Rhodohalobacter sp. SW132: one gene and its partner. The protein of the gene in region 1 binds, or shares a complex with, the protein of each later gene. Links are inferred from orthologs where the notes say so. Each region holds a gene or a part of one and is shown in the gene's direction. Other genes may lie near its edges. The genes, in order: dnaB and dnaG.

Region 1 (11,982 bases):
CAAAACCGGGGCGTTCATCCAGCGGAGCGTATCCGTCAAGCTGATGGGGCTGATTCGGCTGATTAAAGGGTGTTGAGTTATCTCCGGTTGAAAGGAACAGGTGTCCGTCACTGTCGAATGTAAGTGACCCGCCTGTATGACAACAGATATCCCGCTGCGAGTAGAACTCAAGAACCGTTGTTTCAGACTCCATTTCAAGACGGTCATTGATCAGTGTAAACCTCGACAAACGGTTTACAGAAGTATCGGCCGGTGAGTAAAAGATATAGACGAAGTTATTCTCCTGAAAGTCCGGGTCTGCGGTCATCCCAACAACCCCCTCTTCGGCATTCACTCTCTCTACATCCGTTTCGTGGTACACATCAAGCATGCCGGCCTGCACCAGGGAACCACTATCATTTTTGTACAATAAGATCTCGCCCCGGCGCTGGGCAATCAGAATATCTTTATTGGGCAGAATCGCCATTTCCGTGGGCTCAAAAAACTCCCCTTCCGAAAGCATCGTCTTTGTAAACCTGTTTTCTTCGGGTGCACTCTGGGTTCTGGCATTTGAATAATCAAGGCGATTATCCCCAATCGCATATTCGATTCCTTTATAGAGGTGATCCAAAAAAAGATCCTCTTCATAAGATTCCGGGGTATGACCCAGTCCGGTGTAAAAAGCTCTTCCCCCATCATATTCGTGATACCATGCTATCGGGTGGTATCCCATCGAAATTCCGCCCTCGTAACTCTCCTCATCAATGGTAAGCAACACATTAATTTCATCATACATATCCCGGTAGCTGTACCATTCATCCGTACGATCCCACCGTTCAGGTAAAAACTCAGTCATCGGGTGATTGGGATCTGCAACCTCCAGAATTCCCTGCTGAACATTTGGGTGAGGATCGTTGATTCCGGGATGATCTGAAAAGTATCCTCCGACCAAGCGGCCGTACCAGCCCCAGTGATACTCGGTATCTGCCGCAGAGTGAATTCCCACAAATCCTCCGCCAGCCTGGATAAAACGTTCAAACTCTGTTTCCTCGTAGTGATTCAGCACATCACCAGTTGTATTCAGGAATACTACTGCAGCATATTGTTGCAGGTTCTCTTCCGTAAAAAAACCTGCGTTTGTGGTTGTATCAACTGCAAAACCACGCTCTTCCCCCATCTGCTGAATGGCTTGAATACCGTCGGGAATTGACGCATGATAAAAACCAGCCGTCTTTGAAAAAACAAGAACACGAGGCTCTTCAAAACTATTACAAGATGAAAAAACGATAAAAAGTGTAGCAAAGATGATAAATATTCGTCCAGCTCCGAGATTTAAAGGCATAGCAGATGTATAAATTTTTCTATTTTTTTAGCCCTAATTAATACACAAATAATTTAATAGTTCAAAACCTGCCTTTACTAAAATTGTTTAGATCTACAGGAAAGTTTGTAGGTACTCATCGCATTTTAATAGTCTGGATTTTCTACGTAATTCGGTTCGCTGAACCGAAAAGACCAGAAGGTGTAAAAGATGCACACTATTTTGAAACGTCATCACGGACTCTTTTCCGCGATCTCCAATCATCACACAGTAAAATTTCATGGAGATCTCCATGCTCCATCGGAGCATTATATTTGTAGAAAATTAAGACGGTGATATACATCCGCCGTGCCGTAGGTACGGCATATTTTGATAGGTTTATGGATTATAAATTGCCTCAAAGCCCTTTCAAAGAAACATATTGTTCCTACGGAACATCGTGGATTCGGGACCCTTTATTTCTACAAATATATCGTCTCTACGAGACGGGTTTTTCAGGTCCCTTGATTCGAACCATCCCGTGACTACAGACCCCGATCCACGATCTCCACTCGCATAGCAAATCGTGGGACACATGATTCAAATCTGACGAACGAACCCAAATGGGTGATACCGAATCAGATGCGTCATGACTTATTTGGAAGATAAACGATTACGTCCACCACATCATCCACAGCCTTCTGAATCCAACCCAATAATCATTCAGGACTCCATGCTCCATCGGAGCATTATATTTGTAGAAAATTTAGGCGGTGATATACATCCGCCGTGCCGTAGGTACGGTATGTTTTTTTAGGGTTATGGATTTTAAATTGGCTCAAAGCCCGTTCTAAGTAACATTTTGTCCCTACGGAACACCCCGGATTTGGGATCCTCTTTTTTCTACAAGTATATCGTCTCTATGAGATAGGTTTGTTCATGCTTCTGGATTCGTACTATCTCCTCATCACGGACCCCGATCCGGAAAAAACCACCCTCAAAAACTGTACGAATAAACATTGATCATCTGTTCACCCGTGTCCGATTCTGCAAGCTGGTAGAGTCGTCCTGAATGAGCCTTCATGATTATTCCTTCGGGCATATCCGTAATTCTGCCCAGAATTTCACCGTTTTCATCCAGTGCTATCCACACCTCACTGAGGTTCTCATCATCCCCAATTAGATACATCCAAACCACTCCGTCAGGATCGTAATGGAGTATCTGAACTTTCCCTTTTGTGTCAGGCATCTGACTGATCAGGTTCGAAATCTGGGCACCTTCTAATCCCATCTGTTCTGTAATATCTTCAATGAATTCCCTCTTTTCAGCCTCTGTGAGTGGAATATCAGGTTGTGCAAATCCAACAGAATCGGTTCTCTCTCCGGTTGACAGATCATATTTTTCAAATCCAACCCTCAGGCTGTTGCCAATCATCACCCGGTCTTCATAAAAATTAAAGAGCGTTCTCCTGTGATGTGGAGATGATGTGGTTGCCAGAAGCTGATTGTTGTCATTCCGAAGTTCAATGATCTGGTCTCTTTGAAACTCCATGACCGGATCGCCATCGGCTTCACCATTCTCCCCTACTTTATTCAGTTTGATTACATCCACATCGGGCTCCACGGGAGATGGATATTCTAAGACATAAATTATTCCGTCAGCCGTCATATGAAATTCACGCGGATTAAAATCGGGGCTCAAATCATTAATGTGATGTAGTTCGGGTTGAGTATCATTCTGTAGCCGATAGTGACTCAACCGGCCCTGCGCCCAATCGAAAAGCAAAAGATCATTTTGGTTTGACAGGGATACTCTCCCGATTTGCCGGACTTCACCCGGCCCTTCTCCCTCAGTGAGTTCAGATGAGAGATAGGTACCATCGTTATCGAACAGGTGAATAGAATGCTGCTGATTGTCCACAATCAAAATTTCTCCGCTTTCTGCTACTAATAGCTGCATGATGCGGCCAAAAACCAGGTCGTCAGGCAGTGTATCTTCACTTATCTGGAAAAGCTCTGAAATCTCAATATCCGGTGCGCTCAGGTCATCATACACGGAATCTTCTGATGGTGTGCAGGAAATCAGCAGAAACACTGCTATTGTAACATTGAAGAAGTATAAAACAGAATAGTTTTTGATCATTTTTCTCAGATGAATTCAGGTTATTTGAGGAATGTATCTTACCGGACTGAATTTTTCAAGCCAAACGTGATAAACCTCTGAACTAAACACTTTATACTCCCAAAACTTGAGTTACAGCTGCATGATATGCTATGTATGAAATCTTAAAAATAATCTCCGATTTCCGTTCTCGAATCACCTCCTTTTTTGTTAATTTGATGTTTCATCTTCGGTTCATTTCTGGTACAAGGCTCCAGGTTCAAAACCGGCTTATCGCTCATTTTTAGAACGTTTTTGTGTTTATGGCAGATCAAAGAGGCCCCAACTTTCAGAACGGTAACAGCAGTCACACCCCGAATGACGGGGGGCGGGTTCCGCCGCAGGCAACTGAAGTTGAGGAAGCTGTTCTCGGGGCGATGCTGATTGAACATGAGGCGGCAACGATTGCGCTGCAGCAGCTTCAATCCGAAGATTTTTACAAACCGGCTCACCGCCACATTTTTGAAACGCTTCACGACCTCTACGAACGCGATAATCCGCTGGATCTTCTTACCGTTGAAAATGAACTTCGCGACAATGGGCTTCTCGAAACGGTAGGCGGAGGCGGTTATCTGGCCGACCTCACCCGCTCTGTCAGTTCTGCCGCGAACGTGAGCTACCATGCACAGATCATCTCCGAAAAAGCGATTAAACGAAAGCTGATTCTTCAGTGCAACGAAATCATCAAAAACGCCTACGACTCCACAACTGACGCTTACGAATCGCTCGATTCAGCCGAGCAGCGAATTTTTGAAATTGCCAATACAAAATCGCGGGCAAGTGCACAGGCGATTGGTGATGTGCTGAAAGATACCCTGCAATATCTCGAAGATCTTCGCGGAAAACCGTCAGGCATAACCGGTGTCCCTGCCGGGCTTGATGTGGATAAATACACATCCGGCTGGCAAAACGGGGATCTGATTATTATCGCAGCCCGGCCTTCGATGGGAAAAACGGCTTTTACGCTAACCTGTGCACGTAATGCGGTGCTCTATCCCGACGAGTCGATGCGCAAAAACGTGGCGATTTTCAGCCTGGAGATGTCCTCCCAGCAGCTCGTTCAGCGGTTTCTTACAATGGAAGCCCGGATTGATGCCCAGCAGGCGCGAACCGGTCAGTTGAAAGATGAAGATTTTAAACGCCTGATCGATGCGGCCAGCCGCCTGTTTACAGCCAAAATTTTTATTGATGATACTCCCGGCCTGAGCCTGATGGAGCTTCGCACAAAATGCCGCCGTCTGAAAAGTGAACATGATATCGGTTTGATTGTGGTTGATTACCTTCAGCTCATGACCGCCAACTCCCGCGATATCGGCAGCCGTGAACAGGAGATCGCCATGATTTCACGTGGACTGAAAGGATTGGCTAAAGAGTTAAACGTTCCGGTCATCGCCCTCTCGCAGCTTAGCCGCCAGGTAGAACAGCGCGGCGGCGATAAGCGTCCGCAGCTCAGTGACCTTCGGGAATCGGGATCAATCGAGCAGGATGCCGATGTGGTCTGTTTTCTTTATCGTCCGGAGTATTATGGAATTACAACTACAGCCGAAGGGCAGTCAACCAACGGCCTCGCCGAATTGATTATCGGAAAACAGCGTAACGGTCCGGTTGGATCCTCCAACATGTATTTCGTGAAGCAGTATGCCCGATTTGAGAAGCTCACCCAGACGGATGGAGCAATGCCGGGCGGTGCCGATAACGGCGATACTCCATTTCTGCCGGAAGATAGCCCCGCCACACCGCCACCCACGCACAACCCCGGCGGCGACGATGCACCGTTTTAGTGATTTGAGATTTGAGATGAGAGATAATAGATTTGAGACCTTCCCCTCCCCGGAGGGGACAGACCAGCAAAAGATCGCAAAGCGAGACTTTTACTGGTCAGGGGTGGGTCCCACGAAGCCACGCAAAATCCCCTGCTACGAACCCACCTCTGTCTCGTCGCTTTCCTGCCTGTGGCAGACGCTCTGGAGGCGGTCTCCTCCCGCGGAGGAGGAGATCAAACATATTTTTGTCTGTTAAATACTATCATCAAACCATAAAAAACCTAAAGCGCTTCTGCCGCTCCGCTTCCCAGGAGGTAGATGGTTCCATCAAAACCGGCAATATAGATTTCGTTCTGTTCATCAACCCCGAAAGATGGAATATTGAAGTTTGCGTTGTAGATTTCAGTGTTTGATGGGTTTTCCGTATCTGAAATATCGAGCGCCCAAATTCTGCCAGAGATGAAATCGCCGTAAATATAATACCCATAAAGCTGGGGATAGGCAGATCCGCGGTATACAAATCCGCCTGTGATGGATCGATCGCCCTGGCTGTGATCATATTCATATACCGGCATCTCGAGGCCGTCCGTTTCGCAACTTGATCCCGGAGGGTAGCAGATCGATCCTTCTACAATATTCCATCCGTAGTTCCGTCCGTTTTCAATGATGTGAATCACCTCGCGGTCACTCTGCCCCACATCAGCGGCCCATAGTACTTCGGTTTCCGCATCAAAGCTAAATCGCCAGGGGTTTCGCAGGCCGTAAGCAAAAATCTCTTCACGGAATCCTTCATTATTATTTACAAATGGGTTATCGGCAGGAATGCCGTATTGATTTCCGTTCTGAGGATTATCCACATCAATCCGCAAGATTGCTCCTAAAAGATTGGTCCTGTCCTGAGCATTATTACCGGGATCACCCCCGCCTCCGCCATCGCCGGATGCAATATAAAGATAGCCGTCCGGCCCAAATGCCAGGTGACCTCCGTTATGATTTCCCTGCGGCTGGTTGTAGCTCAACAACTCGACTTCACTTCCTGCATCTGCGCGGTTTGGATCATTAGAAGAGACTTCAAATCGTGAAATCACAGTACGGCTTGGTCCGTATGCAGTATAATTCACATATACATACCTATTGCTTTCAAAATCGGGATGAAAAGCCAGGCCAAGCAGGCCTTGTTCATTTGCACCATCGTTTACCCTTTCCCGAATATCCAGAAAAACTTCTGCATCCTGCGCTTCCGGATCGTTTGAAAACACTGATATCACGCCCTCCTGCTCCACTACAAACAGACGATCGGTTCCGTCACCGGCATTTTGGATGTCAAGCGGACGTGTGAATGAAAGTTCAGGAAAAGCATTTACAATTGCACTTTCATCACCATTTTCGCCAGGCGGGGGAAACGGCTCGGAGGTAGTTTCGCAAGAGGAAAGAAACAGAAGCAGGGGAAGGAAAAGCAATAGTAAACGCATCGGAAATTTTTTGAATTCTAAATTCAGTTAAATCAACGTTTTCCTATGCTACTTCTTATCTAATTGATTGTTTCATCAACCCAAATAAAAGGTTGAATCTACAGGTTCAGCACTTATTTCTCATCAAAACTCAATCCCTAATTTCTCAGCGGCTTACCGGTCTTTAACATGTGTTCCATCCTTTTATGCGTTCGTTCATCCTGAAAACACTCCAGAATTGCCTCTCGCTCAAGTTTCAGAATGTAGGATTCCGAAAGTTCCTGCGGCTCACTCAGGCTTCCTCCGGTCATGATCCCGGCTACTTTACCGGCCAGAATTTTATCGTATGGAGATGCAAATTTTCCTTCAGTCATGTTATAGAGCGTGACGTCGAGGACGCTTTTACCGGTCTGCCCCATCACCTTGATTTTTGGCTCTGCCGGAGGCCTGTACCCGGATTCAGCGAGTGAAACAGCCTGGTTCTTCGCCACCGATAACAGCAGATCGCGGTTCATCAGAATCATGTCCGATTCGCGAAGATAGCCCAGTTCTTTTGCTTTGCGGGCGCTGTCTGACACTTTTGCCAGGCCGATTGTCTTGAAAGCGTGTTTCAGATAAGGCAGCGGATCGGCATCTTCCGACTCCTCTACATTTTCCATCGCCCGAATCAGCAATTCTTTTGTACCGCCTCCGGCCGGAATGAGTCCCACTCCAAGTTCCACCAACCCGCAATAAAGTTCATGATGTGCCACCACTTTGTCGCAGTGCATCATAAACTCCACTCCACCGCCGAAACATCTGCCCGAAACGGCAGCAACAACCGGAAACGGCTGATATCGCAATCCAACCGCAACCCGCTGAAAATTTTCCACGGCTTCCTTTATTTGATCAAAATCTCCATCTTTCAGCGCTTTTCCGGCTTCACTTAAGTTTGCACCGTAGCTGAAATTTTCGTGATCGTGACCGATAACCATCGACTGAAACTGTTCCTTCACGATATCGCAGGCGTGTTCAACCGACTGAACCAGTTCAAATCCAAGTGTCTGCTGTTTGGTTCGGAATTCAAAAAGCGCAACTCCATCACCCATATCATACAGCCCGGCACTTTTGTTGCCCCAAACTTCATTGGGGCCTGTTTTCAGGCCTGCAACCGTAACCGCACCTTTTGCCGGCGGGGAGAGCTGATCGATCTCTCCGGTTGCCAGATTGTAAATGGTGCCATCCTTATAAAATGATCTTCGCCCGCTGTCGAGCATTTTCTTAACCGAATCCGGGACCTCTTTTCCTTCCGAAATCATCCGTTTTACGGATTCGCTCACGCCGATGGCGTCCCATCGCTGAAACGGCCCAAGCTCCCAGTTAAAACCCCACTGCATCGCCCGGTCGATCGACTCCGCCGATTCTGTAATTTCGGGGATTCGATTCGCCGAATAGAGCAGCAGATCGCAATGTATTTTCCACAAAAACCTTCCCGCCTCGTCATCTTGATTTACAAGAAATTTCAGGCGCTCACCCGCTGTTTTGAACTCTTTTTTTGCTTTCTCAGCCGACTCAAACGATACCTCTTTTTGAGGCTCATACTCCAGCGTATCGGGATCAACAACATGGTATTCATTTCCCTTTTCCCCTTTAACTTTTTTATAAAATCCACGCCCTTTTTTATTTCCGTGAGCACCCTCTTCCACCATCTTTTTAAATGCTTCCGGCAGTTTGAAGACCTCACGCCGTTCATCATCAGGTATGGCGGGATAGAGATTTTCAGAAACATGGTTAATCACATCAAGCCCGGCCATATCTGCAGTACGAAAGGTAGCGGCTTTGGAGTATCCGGTCAGTGTTCCGGTGAGAAAATCGATCTCTTCGGCGCGGAATTTTCCTTCAAAAAACCAGGGCATCATCGCCGCCATCGAAAAAACCCCGATTCGGTTTGCAATAAAATTCGGGGTGTCCTTACAGCGAACCACACCTTTTCCAAGAATCTTTTCACAAAACCGGCTCATATACGTCGTAACATCCTCATCGGTGCTTTTTGTCGGGATGATTTCGAGTAGTTTCATGTAGCGCGGCGGGTTGAAAAAATGCGTCCCCAGAAAATGCGCTTTAAACTCATCCGACTGTTCCTCGCTGATTTCCGAAATCGGCAGCCCGGATGTATTGGAACTGACGATGGTTCCCTGTTTACGCACCTTTTCAATTTTGGCCATCATCTCTTTTTTGATGTCCATTCTCTCCACAATTACTTCGCAAACCCAGTCGGCATCTTCAATCCATCCCAGGTGATCTTCAAAATTTCCCGGCTCTATCCGATCCGCCCATTCCGGCAGCGCAAGCGGCGCAGGATTCATTTTCTTGAGCTTCTCAATATTCTCTTCCGATGTTTTATTCGGCTGATCCGGATCATCCGATCTCAGATCCAGCAGCTTTACATTCAGCCCGGCGTTCACACAGTGCGCCGCGATCTGGCTTCCCATCACACCGGAACCGAGAATGATGACATTTTGGATGTTTTTCACTTTAGATCGAAATTCTTGAGACATAGTAGTTTCCGGATTTTTGCATTGAAAAATAGGTATGAAGTGGTATGTTCAAAATGTATAACTCATCACTAAAAATTCATCACTTAGAACTCAGAACTAAGAACTACTCATCTTCATACATCGATTCTATCTCCTTTTCGTACTTCTCGTTTATCACGGGCCGTTTCACCTTTTGGGTTGGTGTAAGCTCTCCGCCTTCAATAGAAAGCGCTTCCTTCAGAAGTACAAATTTTTTCACCTTCTCCCACGGTGAGAGCTCTTTATTGGCCTTATCTACTTCTTCCTGGATCAAATTGAGAACTTTTTCATCTTTGTTGATGGGATCCGATGGTGAATATCCATCGCGTTTCAGCCGTTTTTTCACGTTATCATATGCGGGCACAATCAAAGCGGAGCAGAATTTCCGCTGGTACCCGATCACAACCACCTGGTCGATATAACCGCTGTTAATAAGGCGGTTCTCGATATTTTGAGGCGCTACATACTTACCGGTGGAAAGTTTGAACATCGATTTCTTACGATCAGTGATGTATAGAAAACCATCATCGTCGATTTTCCCCACATCCCCCGTTTTAAACCATCCATCACCGGTAATAACTTCTTCAGTTTTTTCAGGCAGTTTGAAATAGCCTTTCATCACGTGAGGGCCGCGAGTGAGGATTTCCTTATCATCTGCAATTTTAATCTCCACATCTTCAAGAGCTTTACCCGATGAACCGATCCGCATCTCGCCCGGCCTCTGCACCGTAATCACCGGAGACGTTTCGGTGAGTCCGTACCCCTGCACGCAAATGATCCCGATCGCGTTCATAAATTTGAACACCTCCGGTGAAAGAGCCGCTCCTCCGCTGACTACGCCGGACAAGTTACCGCCAAACAGCTCCCGGATTTTGCTATAAATCAGTTTATCGGCAAGTTTATGTTTGATGCCGTCCAGTCCCGAAGGCGGGTTTTCAGGATTGTAATCTTCCGTGCGATAAATCGCCCAGTAGTATAGATTTTTCTTTAAGCCGCTCAGCTCCTGGCCTTTCACCTTCACACCGGTCTGAATTTTTTCAAGCAGCCGCGGGACAGTAGCCAGGAAAAATGGCTTCACATAAGCCATATCATCGCGAACTTCATCGATCACCTCAATGTAATGGATTTTGCACCCCATGCTGATGTACATATAGCTAATCATCCGCTCAAACACATGTGAGAGAGGCAGATAAGAAAGTACATGCTCACCGTTGAATCGTTCTCGTTCAAACGGCAGCTTTTCGAGTGATGCCTTTACGTTAAATGCGATATTGTTGTGGGTAAGCATCACGCCTTTCGGCACGCCTGTAGTGCCGGAGGTGTAAATCAGAGTGGCAAGATCATCCGGTTCAATCGACTCCCGGATCTCTGCAAGCAGCTTTGGATTCTCTTTTCTGAACTGCTCCCCTTGTTCAAGAATCGCCTCAAACGGACGAAGTTTTTGATGCTCAGAGCCGAACAGAGTGATTATCGCCTCTACAGTGGTCACCTCTTTAATGATCGGTTTGGTTTCAGAAAAAAGCTTGTCGTTCGATACAATGTGAATCTTAGACTCGGAATTTTCGAGGATGTATTTGATTTGATCTCCCGGCTGCGTGGGATAGATAGGCACATTCGCTGCGCCAAGACTTAAAATCGCCAGGTCACAGATAAGCCACTCCGTACTGTTTTCCGCGTGTAAAGAAACTTTATCTCCGCGCCTGATGCCCAGTTCATACAGGCCGTATGCAAACTGCTCCACTTTAGTTTTAAAATCTTCAGCAGAAGTTTCATGCCACTCTCCATTTCGTTTGGTAGAAGTGAACAGTCCGGTTTCGGCGGAATCTATTCCTTTATAAAGAAGATCCGGTAGAGTTTCAGGTGAGTATCTCATATCAAAATGTTTGGTTTACAGGCTGTAACGAAAGGTTAACACCGTTACCCTTAATTTACACTTTGACGCGACTTTTAAAAATTTCTTTTAAAAATTGTTGATACAAAAATCTGTAATTCTCTTTGGCACCATCTACTTAGACCATTGAACCAAAAACCCAAATGTGTCTCTCAATCCAATTCATACTTTGAGCATTACAAATCCGACTAAACGTGCCATCTATTTAATTATCTGTTCATGATACCATGATACCATTCACATTTCACGGTAAAAGAACCTATTTTTTGACCCATAACCCAATCAAAAAAAACTACTATGCAAATTGAAGAGGAAATCCGAAAGAAAGCTGAGCAGCTGTTTTCATCAAACCAAAAACATATGGGTGATGCGCTTGGAATTGAGTTTGATAGAATAAGCCGAGCGGAGATGCGTGCAACAATGCCGGTGAGTGAACAGACCGTTCAGCCGTTCGGCATCCTCCATGGCGGCGCATCGGTTGCCCTGGCGGAAACTCTCGCTTCCATCGGGGCGTGGCTGAACCTGAGTGACGATAACAAGACAGCGGTAGGCCTGGAGATCAATGCCAATCACATTCGTCCTGTTCGGCTGGGCGGCAAGGTGACCGGAATTGCAAAACCGATCCACCGGGGTTCACAAACTCAAGTCTGGGAAACACGAATTGAAACCGAAGATGGGAAACTGGTATCCATCTCACGCTGTACCCTTGCGATTGTGAACCGAAGGTAATCCGGTTTTATGAAGGGTGAATATAGATGACGCTAAAACAAAAAACCCGAAGTCCGCTGTGGAATCTCCGGGTTTTAAACTCTCTTTATTGTTTTACATCCCTTGTTTATTCTCCCTATATCGTACCAAATTGAATCATTCTCTAATTTTCTC
Region 2 (11,951 bases), on another replicon or contig:
GTGCTGAAGAGTGCGGTGTTGATGGTCTGATTATTCCCGATGCCCCGATCGAGGAATCGGGTTTGCTAAGTGAACACGCCGAAAAAGCAGGACTTTCAATGATTTTTCTGGTGGCTCCAAATACATCCAGTGAGCGAATGAAACTGATCGATCAGAGAAGCAGCGGATTTGTATACTGTGTGTCGGTTACCGGCGTTACAGGTGCGCGGGATGGTGAAGAGGTTGCTCAATCCGTGCAAAAATTTATCTCACGTGTTCGCGAGAATGTTCAGAAAAATCCGAGCCTGGTTGGGTTTGGAATCAAAAATCATACAGATGCGAAGAAAATATCCTCCGATCTCGACGGCTTTATCGTTGGAAGTGCGTTGGTTGAGAATATCCGGGAAAACTATCCCGAAAACGGATGGAAACAGAAGCTGTTTTCATTTGTTAAAGAACTGAAATTTGGAAATATTTGATCGACATTAAATAATACAGATGCCCTCTATGAAATTATCATCTTTTTTAGCGCCATTTGCACTGCTGATTCTGTTTGCTGCCTGCAGCGGTGATTATCGTCCCAATTCCATTGGTCCAGTGGATGAGGTTATTGTTGTAATGGATTCAACCCAGTGGGAAAGCGAAACCGCAATGGCAATCCGTGAAACGTTTGGCGGATTGATTCAAACCGTACCCACACCTGAAAACGCATACACACTCACCTTTCGTGATTTCAGAAACAATCAGCAGCTTGAACAGCTCAAAGAGTTTAAAAATGTGATTTTTGCTGCACCGATTGATCAAGAAACAAATGTATCGAGGTTTATCAACGGTATTTTGAGTGATGAAGTGGAAAACCGTGTGCGACAGGAGGAAAGTTTTGCGTTTCCACTAAGCGATCGCTGGGTGCGTGATCAGTGGGCGCTGGTTCTGACTTCCGTTTCCGATGAAGCTCTTGCTGAAAAAATTTATAACGCTGAAGAAGATCTCGTCGGGAATTTGCTGGACAGAGAGCTGGAAAGACGAACTGAAAATATTTTCCGGCGTGGAGAGCAGGTTGCTGTATCCGATTCGCTATGGGAAAATCACGGATGGAAAGTGAGGATGCAGCACGATTATATCCAGGTTATCGATTCAACAAATGCTGTGATGTTCCGACGCTACCTGCCCGATAATAACCGCTGGATGTGGGCCTGGTGGCAGGATGGGGTGGAAGATCCCGACTTTATCAATGCTGACTGGATTAATGCAAAACGCGATTCACTGATGGAATACCTGGTGCAGGGGGAACGCGATGGCTCGTATGTAACCACCGATTACCGAAGGCCACTTGAGACACGTTCCATTGACAGAGACGATCGCCTGACCGCGTATGAAACCATGGGTATCTGGCGGATGACAAACGACTTTATGGGCGGCCCGTTTGTGCACTTCACATATCATGATCCCGAGACGAACCGGCTCTTTATGGTTGAGTATGCCCAGTTTGCACCCAGAGTGAATAAACGCCGGTTTGTAAGGCAGTTTCAGGCGATGGGACGAACGTTCGAAAGCGATTCAACTTGGGTTACCACACGTTCCGAAGAAATTACAGGGTTGGAGTAAATCGTCAAGATAATTAGAGTTGAACGTAATAACCGTTGATGAACAATACTGATAGTCCTCATTCCCTCGCTGAGTACAAAATAAATTCAGGTCCAGAGAAAGATTCCGCTGAACGAATGGCCAAATCCCTGGAGCCGTGGCGTTTTTCCATACCCGTCGGTCCCATTTTGGAAACAGGTGCAGGAGTAGGTCATTTCACGGAATATCTGATAAAGATGTTTCCCGAACGTGACATTGAAGTGATGGATCCTGATTCTGAAAAAATCGCCTTTCACAATGATTTTTATCCAGATACGGATCGGCTAACCCGGGAGGCGAGAGATCCGGAAAATGATCCGCCCGATGAGCTTAATTACGCCCTGATTTGCGGTCATCACACCGTTCAGTCATTTACTCAGCCTGCAACAGCTCTCGAAAGACTTAGCCGGTCTTTGAAAGTAGACGGGCTGATGCTGATGTCATTTCCAGGCGAAGATTCCTTTAAAGAGTGGAGATCAGTTTGTCTTGATCTCGGTATTCCCTATACAGGCCGGCAGCTTCCTCAAACCGAACCGCTGGTGATTCATCTGTCAATGGGACCGGTTCAGGTCGATTTTTATGAAGATCAGTCGGTTCACTATTTTGAATCATTTGAAGATTTTTTGATTCAATTCAAAAAGAGCGGTGTGAATGCACAAAAAGATGACAGGATGCTTACCCGGAAAGAGATCAAGCTTTTAAATGAAAACTGGAAGGAGAGGAGTGAAGGAAGAATCGGGCTGACCTACCATAATGTGTTTCTGGCAGTGAAGCGGATCGCTGAGTAGTTGAATTGAAGTGGAAACCAAATGCTGCTCTGTTTTTCGCAGATTTTCGCTGTGTATATCGCAGAGTTACGCTGATAGGCCCAGAATGGATTGTGAATGATCTGCGTAAATCAGCGGATTAATCAGCGCGCCTCTGCACGAATAAAAGACCTGTAAACGTTAGATGATGAATATTTTGGAAAATGGTTCTACAAAAAAAAGCCATTTCCGATCACTCAGAAATGGCTTTTAGGCTGTCAACCGATTATGGATTAAGTGCTTAGAGCATTTCTTTCAGTGTTGATCCGATTTCGGCGGGGCTGTCAACCACGGTGATCCCTGCATCACGCAGTGCTTTTTTCTTATCCTGGGCAGATCCTTTTCCGCCTGAGATAATTGCACCGGCATGACCCATGCGGCGTCCGGGAGGTGCTGTACTTCCGGCGATAAATGCTACAACCGGCTTGTCTACATTATCTTTAATATAGGCAGCAGCCTCTTCTTCGGCTGTTCCGCCGATCTCGCCAATCAGTACGATTGCTTCGGTATCGGGATCATCCTGGAACAGTTTTACAGCGTCGAGGTGATTGGTTCCGATAACGGGATCACCGCCAATTCCAATTGCTGTGGTTTGTCCGAGTCCGGCTTTGGAAAGCTGGTCAACGGCTTCGTAAGTGAGTGTTCCGGATCTTGAAATCAGTCCGATGTTACCCGGTTCAAAAATATCTGCCGGCATAATTCCGATTTTTGCTTCACCCGGTGTGATAACTCCGGGGCAGTTTGGCCCGATCAGAACAGCACCGTGGCTCTTTACAATTTGTTTTGCTATGATCATATCAGCAACGGGAATTCCTTCGGTGATGCAAATAATCACTTTAATTCCTGCAAATGCCGCTTCAGAAATTGCATCGCCGGCAAAGGGTGGGGGAACAAAAATTACAGATGTATTTGCCTGCTCTTCTTTAACCGCATCGGCAACTGTGTTAAATACCGGCAGATCGAGATGGGTTTGACCACCTTTACCGGGGGTTACTCCACCGACTACATTCGTACCGTACTCAATCATCTGTTCCGCGTGAAAGGTCCCTTCGCTACCGGTAAACCCCTGAACAACGAGGCGGGTATCCTTACCAACTAATACACTCATCTATATCAAATTTAATTAATGGATTCCGTTTCTTTTCATCGGGTGGAATATAGCCTTCCTACTGCAGATTTACCAACGATTGCGAGTGTTGTGCAATTTTTGACATCCCTTTAAAAATCAGGCTCTGTTTTCTTTAGGGTTATAAAAATATCAGACATAAAAAAACCCGGATGCTGCTGACACCCGGGTTTTTTGTGGGGTTAAGAATTTATCAGAGTGCGTTTTTCATAGTTTCGTAATCGTATCCTTCGGCCTTACTCATCTCTTGAGCAGCGAGCGTGAGGAAGATACCGTAGATCACCTTAGAACTAACATCAGCAATTGTATAGGTAATGTGTCGCCCTACAACAAGTGTTTCGCTCAAGACAGGATCGAGTGTCATTGTGAGATATGGCATCAGATATGCACCGGGATAGAGCATCCAGGAGAATAAAAAGAGTACCCAAATGTACCCGAGATATTTTTGTGCTTTTGGAGGAGCGCCTTCTTTTCCTTCGCTGATCACCCGCTTCATCAGAATAAGAATATGAACAAAGAAGATGGTTGAGATGAATCCCCAGACGAAGAATAATGTCGGGTTGGTTACTTCGTAAAACTGTCCAACGTATCCTGTGAGGATCATAGCTGTACCCGAGAACCAGAATTGATTTCTGATGGAACTGAAATCACTTTTGGTGAGCGTAACCACGAACAGAATCTGGAAGAGCAGCATCGGGACATCAATCAGCCAGTTCAGATAGCGATATCCGTTATTGAACAGGTCGTTACCGTCGCCCAATACATATCGGGCAGTATCAGCGTCATAAACCATTGCGCTTGTCCAGTTCTGCGACTGTACATAGAGCAGCAGAAAAGCAGAGACCATAACCACACCGGAGAGTACGGATGAGGTTCTGTATTTAGGAGCTACGGTTTTTATGGTTAGAACGAAGTAAAGAAGACCGGCCAGCATAATTGCAAAACCGAGCGTTAGAACGTGAGCAGACATCTGGTACGCCATTTCGGTATACCCTTCAGCCGCACCTACATAGTTTTCAAATGTGGCATTACCCAACATTTCGATTAAAGCTTCCATAGTTATTGATTTGATTTGGGGTTATTGACATGTCCCGCTAACACCCCGGTTATTTGGAAAGTTCAATATTTACAGAAATTATTGAAAATAGATTTTGACTGATATATGTCCCACAAATGACAGAAGAAAAATGGAATGACATTCAGTTCATTCTCTCTTGTTTAGGAAGGGAACCAATAGTATTTAAAATCTAAATTGTTCACGTTCGTTCCGATGATTCATCAAGATTTGTTATGCAAAATTTGTAAGTTTAGCCCGGGTCTGGGGATGGATATTTTGGTTACTGTAATTGAGTTTTCTAATAGCAGCATCATATATGAAGAGGCCATTTTTTGTAAACTCACTGTTCCGACTCAAGGATTTGATCAACGATTTTTTTTATGACTGATTTTAAAAGCAGCAGATGACAGGTGACGATAAAAAAGAAGAAATTCGGGAAGCAGCCGATATTGTTGAGGTGATCAACGATTACGTCCGCCTCAAGAAATCCGGGAACGGCTTTGTGGGTTTGTGTCCGTTTCATGATGAAAAAACGCCTTCTTTTCACGTTACTCCACGCATGGGGATTTATAAATGTTTTGGCTGCGGGGAGAGCGGGGACGTCTATAATTTTATTATGGAGATGGAGGGTGTGAGTTTTCCCGATGCGATGAAAACACTTGCCGATCGCTACGGAATTGATCTGCCCAAACCGGAAGAGTCGGAGAAATACAAGGAAGAGAGTCATCTGCGGGAGGGAGTGCTCCATGCCCTGAAATATGCAGGACTTTATTATCACAGGCAGCTTCATGAAAGCAGTGATGCGAAAAAAGCGAGAGAGTACCTGAATAGCCGCGGATATGATGACAAAATCATCCGAACATTCGGCCTGGGATACGCACCCGGCGGCGGTGATTCCCTGCTAAAGGAAGCAGAAAAGGAGGGGATCAAAGAGGAGTATCTTGCGGAGTCAGATCTCATCAAACCGAGCAATCGCGGCGATGGATTTTATGACACCTTCCGGGACCGGCTGATGTTTCCGATTTTCAATCCTTCGGGTAAGGTCATTGCGTTTGCCGGCAGAATACTGAATGAAAATAAAAAAACGGCGAAGTATGTAAACTCCGCCCAAACCATCGCCTACAACAAAAGTGAAGTGGTGTATGGGGTTAACTTTGCGAAAAATGATATTCGTAAGGAAGAGGAGGTCATTCTGGTTGAAGGGTACACGGATGTGATTACCATGTATCAGCACGGAATTAAAAATGTGGTGGCTTCAAGCGGTACTTCTCTTACATCAAAACAGATCAATATTCTGCAGCGGTACGGCAACCGCATTGTGATGATTTATGATGCGGATGAAGCCGGACAAAAAGCGATGGAACGCGGGTTGAAAATTGCACTTCATGAAGGTATGGAGGTGAATTTGCTGGAATTGCCCGATGGTGAAGATCCCGATTCGTTTGTGAAGCAGTTTGGCAAGGATTCCTTTCTGAATCTAAAAAAAGAGAAGGCGGAAGATTTTATATCCTTCACCATTCATAAGGCGGAAAAGAAAGGAGACCTGGAGAAGCCCGGCGATCGTGCCCGGCTGATCCATACGATTCTGGAACAGATTGCCGAAATTCCTGAGGAGATTCAGCGCCAGGTGTATGTGCAGCATCTGCACCAGAAAACGCAGCAATACCGCAAGGGGAGTGACCGGGAGCTGTTTCAGCAGCTTGAAAAATTTATCGCAGAAAAACGCCGGGCAGAACAGCGATCGAAACGACGTGAACAGTCTGCACCGGTTTCAACTCCGAATGATCCGCGGCCTGCTCCGCCGCAGGAAGGGGCTGCCAGGTCTAAACCGGCTCCTGAAAAAAAGCGGCCGTTTTACGAAAAAGAGATTATTCGGCTGCTTCTGACTTTCGGACCAAAAATGCAGAAATTTATCGGTCATAACGTTGGGGCGGATCAAATTGAGGATGAACAACTCAGGGAATTTTACGAAGATATTATGACCCGCCACATCAAGGAACAAGAAATTTCGGTGGAGCACTATTCCAGCCGTGATCAGCCGTTTCCTTCGCTGCTGAGCGATATTTTACTCGAACGATATTCCGTTAGTGAAAACCACTCCAAAGCGACCGGCAATGAGTTCAAAAAAGATAAATTTCCGTTCAAAAGCGCCAAATCAGCGATGAAAGCCCTGCGCCTGCACTTTTATGAACGCAAACGAGCCGAGCTTTCCCAGCTATTAAAAGAGGGAGACACGGACGAACGTCAACGTTTTATGAAGATGATTTCCAAAGTTCAGAAAGAGATCACAAAAATTCAGAAAATGTCTGCCGACATGCTTTTTGATGATCCGGATTTTATGGATGATGACTCGTCGGATACCATCATTCAGGAGACGTTTGAGTATAAGATGAAAGGGGAGAAGTAGGGGAATCAGTTTGCCAGCACTCGGTGTGCAACAGTGGTTAAGCTTGTACTTGAGTGGTTTGATACGGAAGTTTTATTTGAACTGGTAGAAGAAAACGGGAAAACAAAAGTAACCCTTGTACCTAACGGATGGCAAGAATTAACCGAATTTTACCGATTGTGCAACTTCAACCGGAGCTTTTTTCACTTTAGCTCGAAAAATATTGCGAAAATGGAAAAGGAATTCTGTTTCAGGAACGGTAATTTTAAACAATTAAGCTTGATAACAACTTAACAGCTATTTATAAAAGACAGTTTTCTGTATCTGTGTTTACAACTGAATGATTTCATCTTCCCACTGAGAAATCAGAATGATTTATAATATATATTTTTCCAGTCCGGCTATTTGCACCCGTCATTCTACAATATTCACTGACGTTTCAAGCACCGATCCGTCCGGCTGTTCATAACTGATCGTCAGCACCATACCTGGTTCAAGGATGAGCAGTTCCTCCAGTTCCTCCCAGCGGAAAAGTCTGAATACTTGCCGTATACTCTCACTACAATTCTCTTCATCTGCAGTGTTCAGTTGATTCATTGCTTTAAGAAAAAGCCCTTCTGCAGGCTCCATGAACCAAAAATTAGGATGATCCCGGATTTCCCGAATCTCTTCTGCTGTTATTTCCTCCTGTTTTAGATATACATTGATCACGTAGCGGGAAGGTACACGATATGCATTTTCAATACCCTCTTTCTGTTTGACCCACTCCGCCAGCATTTCAATAGTCTCTTCAGATACTATTCGTCCCCCGCCTTCTGTACAAGGAGCGTATCCACGATCTTCATTTTCCTCTTTCCCACCAATTAGAGCCAGGGATGCATGATTCCGAAATACTTCCTCTAAGTCCTCCGGCGGGAAAAAATCCCACCATTGAAAACCGCTCACTGTTACCTGTTCGCCGACATCGGTGGAAAGTATAAGCTCTAGTGGCTCATCGAGGCCGGGTGTATACACATCGCGTGTTACATTACCCCGTACAATAAACGATTCACCGACAGCCCATTTTTTTTGTTGAAAAAAATGTTGAGACGCAACAGTTCGGGCGGAAAAACTGAAACGGGGTTTTCTTCCTCGTTCTCTTCAAGGTCCTCCGCGGCGCCGCTCAGATCACAGCCTGCAGTCAGGAACACCAGGAGAAGGATAAGTCCAGTGAATTTATATCTCGTCATTTTCATTGCTTCCTCCGTCTTTTTTAATTGGTGGCCACAGGATGAACCGTTGATTCTACCGTCCGTCCGGTATTGTCGGTCACTTCTAACTTCAATTCGAACGATTGAGTAACGATTGTGCGGCAGGAGGATATGTACGTGCAACTCTTAATACGACATATATGGTAAAATAAAAGAATTTGATAATTATACTAATGGAAGTTTAAAAATAATAAATACATAAAGGATCAGGTTTATTAAAATGGATCTCTCAATTTAACGCGCTACCCGGTATCAGAAGTATTTTCAAGACAGACTTTAAAGTCTTCTTTGGTAAGTTCAAGAAAATCTTTTTTTGATTTTTTATTCAAATCAAATAAAAAAAGCCCGATCCGAATTTCTTCAGAGCGGGCTTTGATAATTTTAGAGTTGCGTGAATTGATTACTGCTGCTGAACGGATCCTGTGTTATTTCTGAAATCCAGTTCAATTGTATATTCACCGGCAGGACTGATGTTGACGCGATCCTGGTCGCCCCCGGTACCGCGAAATTCAATTTCGCCACCGAAGATCATAAACTCTGACTGCCACCAGTCGGTGAACCAGCCGCCATCATACCAGGCATACATCCTGAGTTCTTCAGAATTGAGCTCCCGGGTGATTGTCAGGAGTTCGTTTTCGTTGTCCACGTCAAAACGTGCATCCTGGTTTGCGGTATCCCAGCTTCCCACGGTTTCACCGATCAGGTAAACCTGCGGATCAACAACGGCAATCTCTTCTGTTTCATAGTTTACAACAACCATGTAATAGCCTGATTCTTCAGGTTCTGGCATGTTATCACCTCCAAACTCAACGACGCCGTCAACGGGTGCTTCACCGTTGTATCCAAAATCATTGCCCCAATCCTGTTCGGGAGCAAACTTATATCCCGGATCATCAACACCAGCTTCAATCCATACGATTTTCCAGAACAGATGTGGTTTATCGTATACCGGAATCATCGGCAGATCAACGGCGCCCCAATCCCAGCCGCCCACGCTGTTTCCAATCATGAAGAGCTCTTCGGGAAATGTGACATCTACTTCGGTTTCGTATGGTGTGAAACCAAGTGTGAAGACATCCGAATATCGGTCTTCAACTGAATCGTTTACATGAGCACGAATTCTCATATCTACGGTTGTCTCCTCGCTAAATGGGAGGCCGGCATCAAGCAGAATAGCATTTACTTCACCTACCGTCATCGTGATGGATGTTTGGGTTGTTTCAGCAAATGTAACAGGATTTTCGAATCCGCTGTTGTCTGCATCCATCTGGATGGTATAGGTTACAGCAGCCGAGAACCCGTAATCCGGTGCGTCCCACGAGAGGGTGAACAATTCATCATCTGCTTCCTCCTCGTTGAGTACAAAACTTTCGCCACCACTATGTGATGTAAGGGCAGGAGAGCTTCCATCGGAATTGATCGTGGGCCCTACCGAGTCTTCACACGAGGTGAAGACCAGCAGGCCAAGAATCGCAATTGTTGATATAATTAATTTTTTCATGACTCTTAAATCTTATGAGTTAAAAAGGTTAGTAGCCTGGGTTCTGTGTCAGGTTCAGGTTGGAATTGATATCAGAAGACGGGATCGGGAAGATCTCATATCGCTGATTTGTTCCGGTTCCTTCCTGTTGGTTTCCTTTCCAGGACCATACGTACTCATTGCCAGTATATTGGCCGAATCTTCTAAGATCGGTTCTTCTGTGGCCTTCCCAGTAGAGTTCCCTGGCACGCTCATCGAGGATAAAGTCAAGGTCGAGTTCTCCTGCCGTGATATTCGCAATGTCGTTTCCGTATGCTCGTTCCCTGAGTTGATTAACCAGGTTTACCGCACGGGTTTCGTCGCCGCCGGTGGCACCCCGGAGTGTTGCTTCAGCATACATCAGGTAGACATCGGCAAGTCGGAACTTTGGAAAATCAGTATCAGCGTATTCGAGTCGCTTTCCGGGCTCTCCGGTGCGCGTTACGTTTTTCCATTTCGTGACGGCAAATCCGTCGTTGAACGTACGCCAGTCATTAATTTCGAGAGTCTGACCGTCTGTGTGGAACATGGCACGTCGTTCGGCCGGTGTTACGCTGTAGGTCATCTCATTAAGATCCACAACAATGGTATGCAAACCTGCCTGTGGAATAATCAGATCGTCACCTGCGCTATCCAGTTCACCATCTTCACCACCCCAGTCACCGGCATCCCAGTTACTTTCGGCTGTGAATTTAAAGGGAACTCCAGCATTAGCAAAATAGACCTGGCCGGTGTATACATCGTCACTGTTTTGTGAAATCAGTGCAGGAGCTTCGCCCGGTGACCAGTCGTTGCCATATCCGCTGGCAGCCTGGTAACCACCCGGTACATAAATGGTTGGATAGTTTCCGGTGTTTTCAGTTTCAAAACCTGAAAACCGATCTCCGGTATCGCCAAAGATAGAAACGAACTCAGGAGTTACCCTGTGGCCGGCCCATCCGCCATCCATACCGAATGAGCTTGCGCTCATGCTTCCGCCGATGGCAGCATGAATAATAAAGTTGGTTCCGCCAAATGTTTGCAAATTGTCACCATCAAACCGAATAGGGAAGATGATGCCATCTGCCTGGTCATTATCTGCAAGGAAAAGGTACTCATAATTTTCATCGAGCTGATATCCGCCCTCGTCGATCACAAGTTCTGCGTATGTGAGTGCGTCTGTTGCACGGTTTTCACCGATATATACTTCCGCATTCAGGTAGAGCTTGGAGAGGAGTGTCCAGGCTGCACCACGATCGGCACGGCCGTAGTCATTTTGACCTGGCGCAGGAAGTTCATCCAGAATATCAATCAGTTCACTTTCAATGTAGCTGAACAGATCTTCCGGAGTTGTAGGATTTGGCATGTATGCGCCAATCGGGTCGGCTTCTGTTGTAAACGGCACATTTCCGCCGTACAAATCAAGTGCGTGCCAATAGCTGAGAGCTCTTAAAAACCGGGCTTCCGCTTCGTAACCCCGAATCACATCTTCGTTGCGCTGCTGTGTTTCACGAATAAATTCATTCGTGAGGGTCACTTCGTAAAAAATCCGGCTATACATTCCCATCACAAAGTCATTCGATGCACCCCATGAGTGGAAATTAAATTCCGGGAGACCGGGATCGTTCCAGGCAACTACACCCTCATCTGTGGTGAGAACCTGGTGCACAAAATATTGACGAATGTAACTTGAAAAGCCTTCATCAATTCCCTGAATGTCCGGCATTCCGGCGGGGCCCTGCTGGCCAGTTGCTGAAAATCCGGCATATAATTTTGCTAAAACCTGGCGAAAATCGTCAGGAGTATCATACACATCAGCAGATGTAACTACGCTGTCGTCAATCGGTGAGGTATTCAAACTATCCACACAAGAGACTGTAGCGAACGCAACGGTAAGCGCCAGTAATACAAATGCTGCAATTTTTAATTCTTTGTTAAACATAATCTTCATCTTTAAGATTTTTCAATTAAAAGTTGAGATTGAGTCCCAACACAAATGTTCTTGGTCGTGGATAGAGATTGTAGTCAATTCCGCCAAACACTTCGGGATCCTGCCCGCTATACTCTGTTAGAGTAAATACATTCTGAACAGTAGCTGATACCCTCATGGAGGTCGCAGTATTGAGCAGATTTTCAAATCTGTATCCTACGGAGACATTGTCCAATCTCAAGAACGATCCATCCTCAACAAAGTGGTCGGTTCGATACTGGGCATTTGTAAAGTTC

What was found.
Region 2: the proteins of dnaB (region 1) and dnaG are in contact, whole or in part, in a crystal structure (PDB 2R6A), measured with the Geobacillus stearothermophilus proteins. The link is inferred for Rhodohalobacter sp. SW132 from one-to-one orthologs. Residues at the interface, in WP_033016901.1 of Geobacillus stearothermophilus: Ser13, Glu15, Ala16, Gln18, Glu91, Leu92, Asp94, Ala95, Val96, Pro97, Thr98, Ala99, Ala100, Asn101, Tyr104, Tyr105, Ile108; in WP_049624496.1 of Geobacillus stearothermophilus: Lys456, Leu457, Leu458, Pro459, Ala460, Asn463, Ala464, Leu467, Leu535, Leu536, Ile537, Ala538, Gln544, Glu545, Asp548, Tyr549, His552.

What each region holds. Positions count from the first base shown.
Region 1 is NZ_QUOK01000003.1:442,145-454,126, forward strand. Bases 3,035-5,962 are described here. They hold dnaB (replicative DNA helicase), read left to right. Parts: upstream 3,035-3,703; coding sequence 3,704-5,221; downstream 5,222-5,962. Other genes in these bases: DYD21_RS08770 (6-bladed beta-propeller), read right to left, coding at 3,035-3,422; DYD21_RS08780 (sorbosone dehydrogenase family protein), read right to left, coding at 5,485-5,962. Outside these bases: DYD21_RS08765 (ThuA domain-containing protein), read right to left, coding at 1-1,321; more of DYD21_RS08770, read right to left, coding at 2,277-3,034; more of DYD21_RS08780, read right to left, coding at 5,963-6,675; DYD21_RS08785 (3-hydroxyacyl-CoA dehydrogenase/enoyl-CoA hydratase family protein), read right to left, coding at 6,813-9,191; DYD21_RS08790 (long-chain fatty acid--CoA ligase), read right to left, coding at 9,295-11,082; DYD21_RS08795 (hotdog fold thioesterase), read left to right, coding at 11,398-11,829; DYD21_RS08800 (DUF2892 domain-containing protein), read right to left, coding at 11,972-11,982. UniProt on the Escherichia coli protein: The main replicative DNA helicase, it participates in initiation and elongation during chromosome replication. Travels ahead of the DNA replisome, separating dsDNA into templates for DNA synthesis.
Region 2 is NZ_QUOK01000002.1:485,702-497,652, reverse strand. The notes cover bases 4,600-7,496. They hold dnaG (DNA primase), read left to right. Parts: upstream 4,600-4,994; coding sequence 4,995-6,998; downstream 6,999-7,496. Other genes in these bases: DYD21_RS06725 (hypothetical protein), read right to left, coding at 7,392-7,496. Outside these bases: trpA (tryptophan synthase subunit alpha), read left to right, coding at 1-458; DYD21_RS06755 (DUF4837 family protein), read left to right, coding at 487-1,584; DYD21_RS06750 (trans-aconitate 2-methyltransferase), read left to right, coding at 1,623-2,390; sucD (succinate--CoA ligase subunit alpha), read right to left, coding at 2,650-3,516; DYD21_RS06740 (bacteriorhodopsin), read right to left, coding at 3,728-4,591; more of DYD21_RS06725, read right to left, coding at 7,497-7,991; DYD21_RS06720 (hypothetical protein), read right to left, coding at 8,000-8,212; DYD21_RS06715 (SusE domain-containing protein), read right to left, coding at 8,628-9,728; DYD21_RS06710 (RagB/SusD family nutrient uptake outer membrane protein), read right to left, coding at 9,757-11,667; DYD21_RS06705 (TonB-dependent receptor), read right to left, coding at 11,693-11,951. UniProt on the Escherichia coli protein: RNA polymerase that catalyzes the synthesis of short RNA molecules used as primers for DNA polymerase during DNA replication.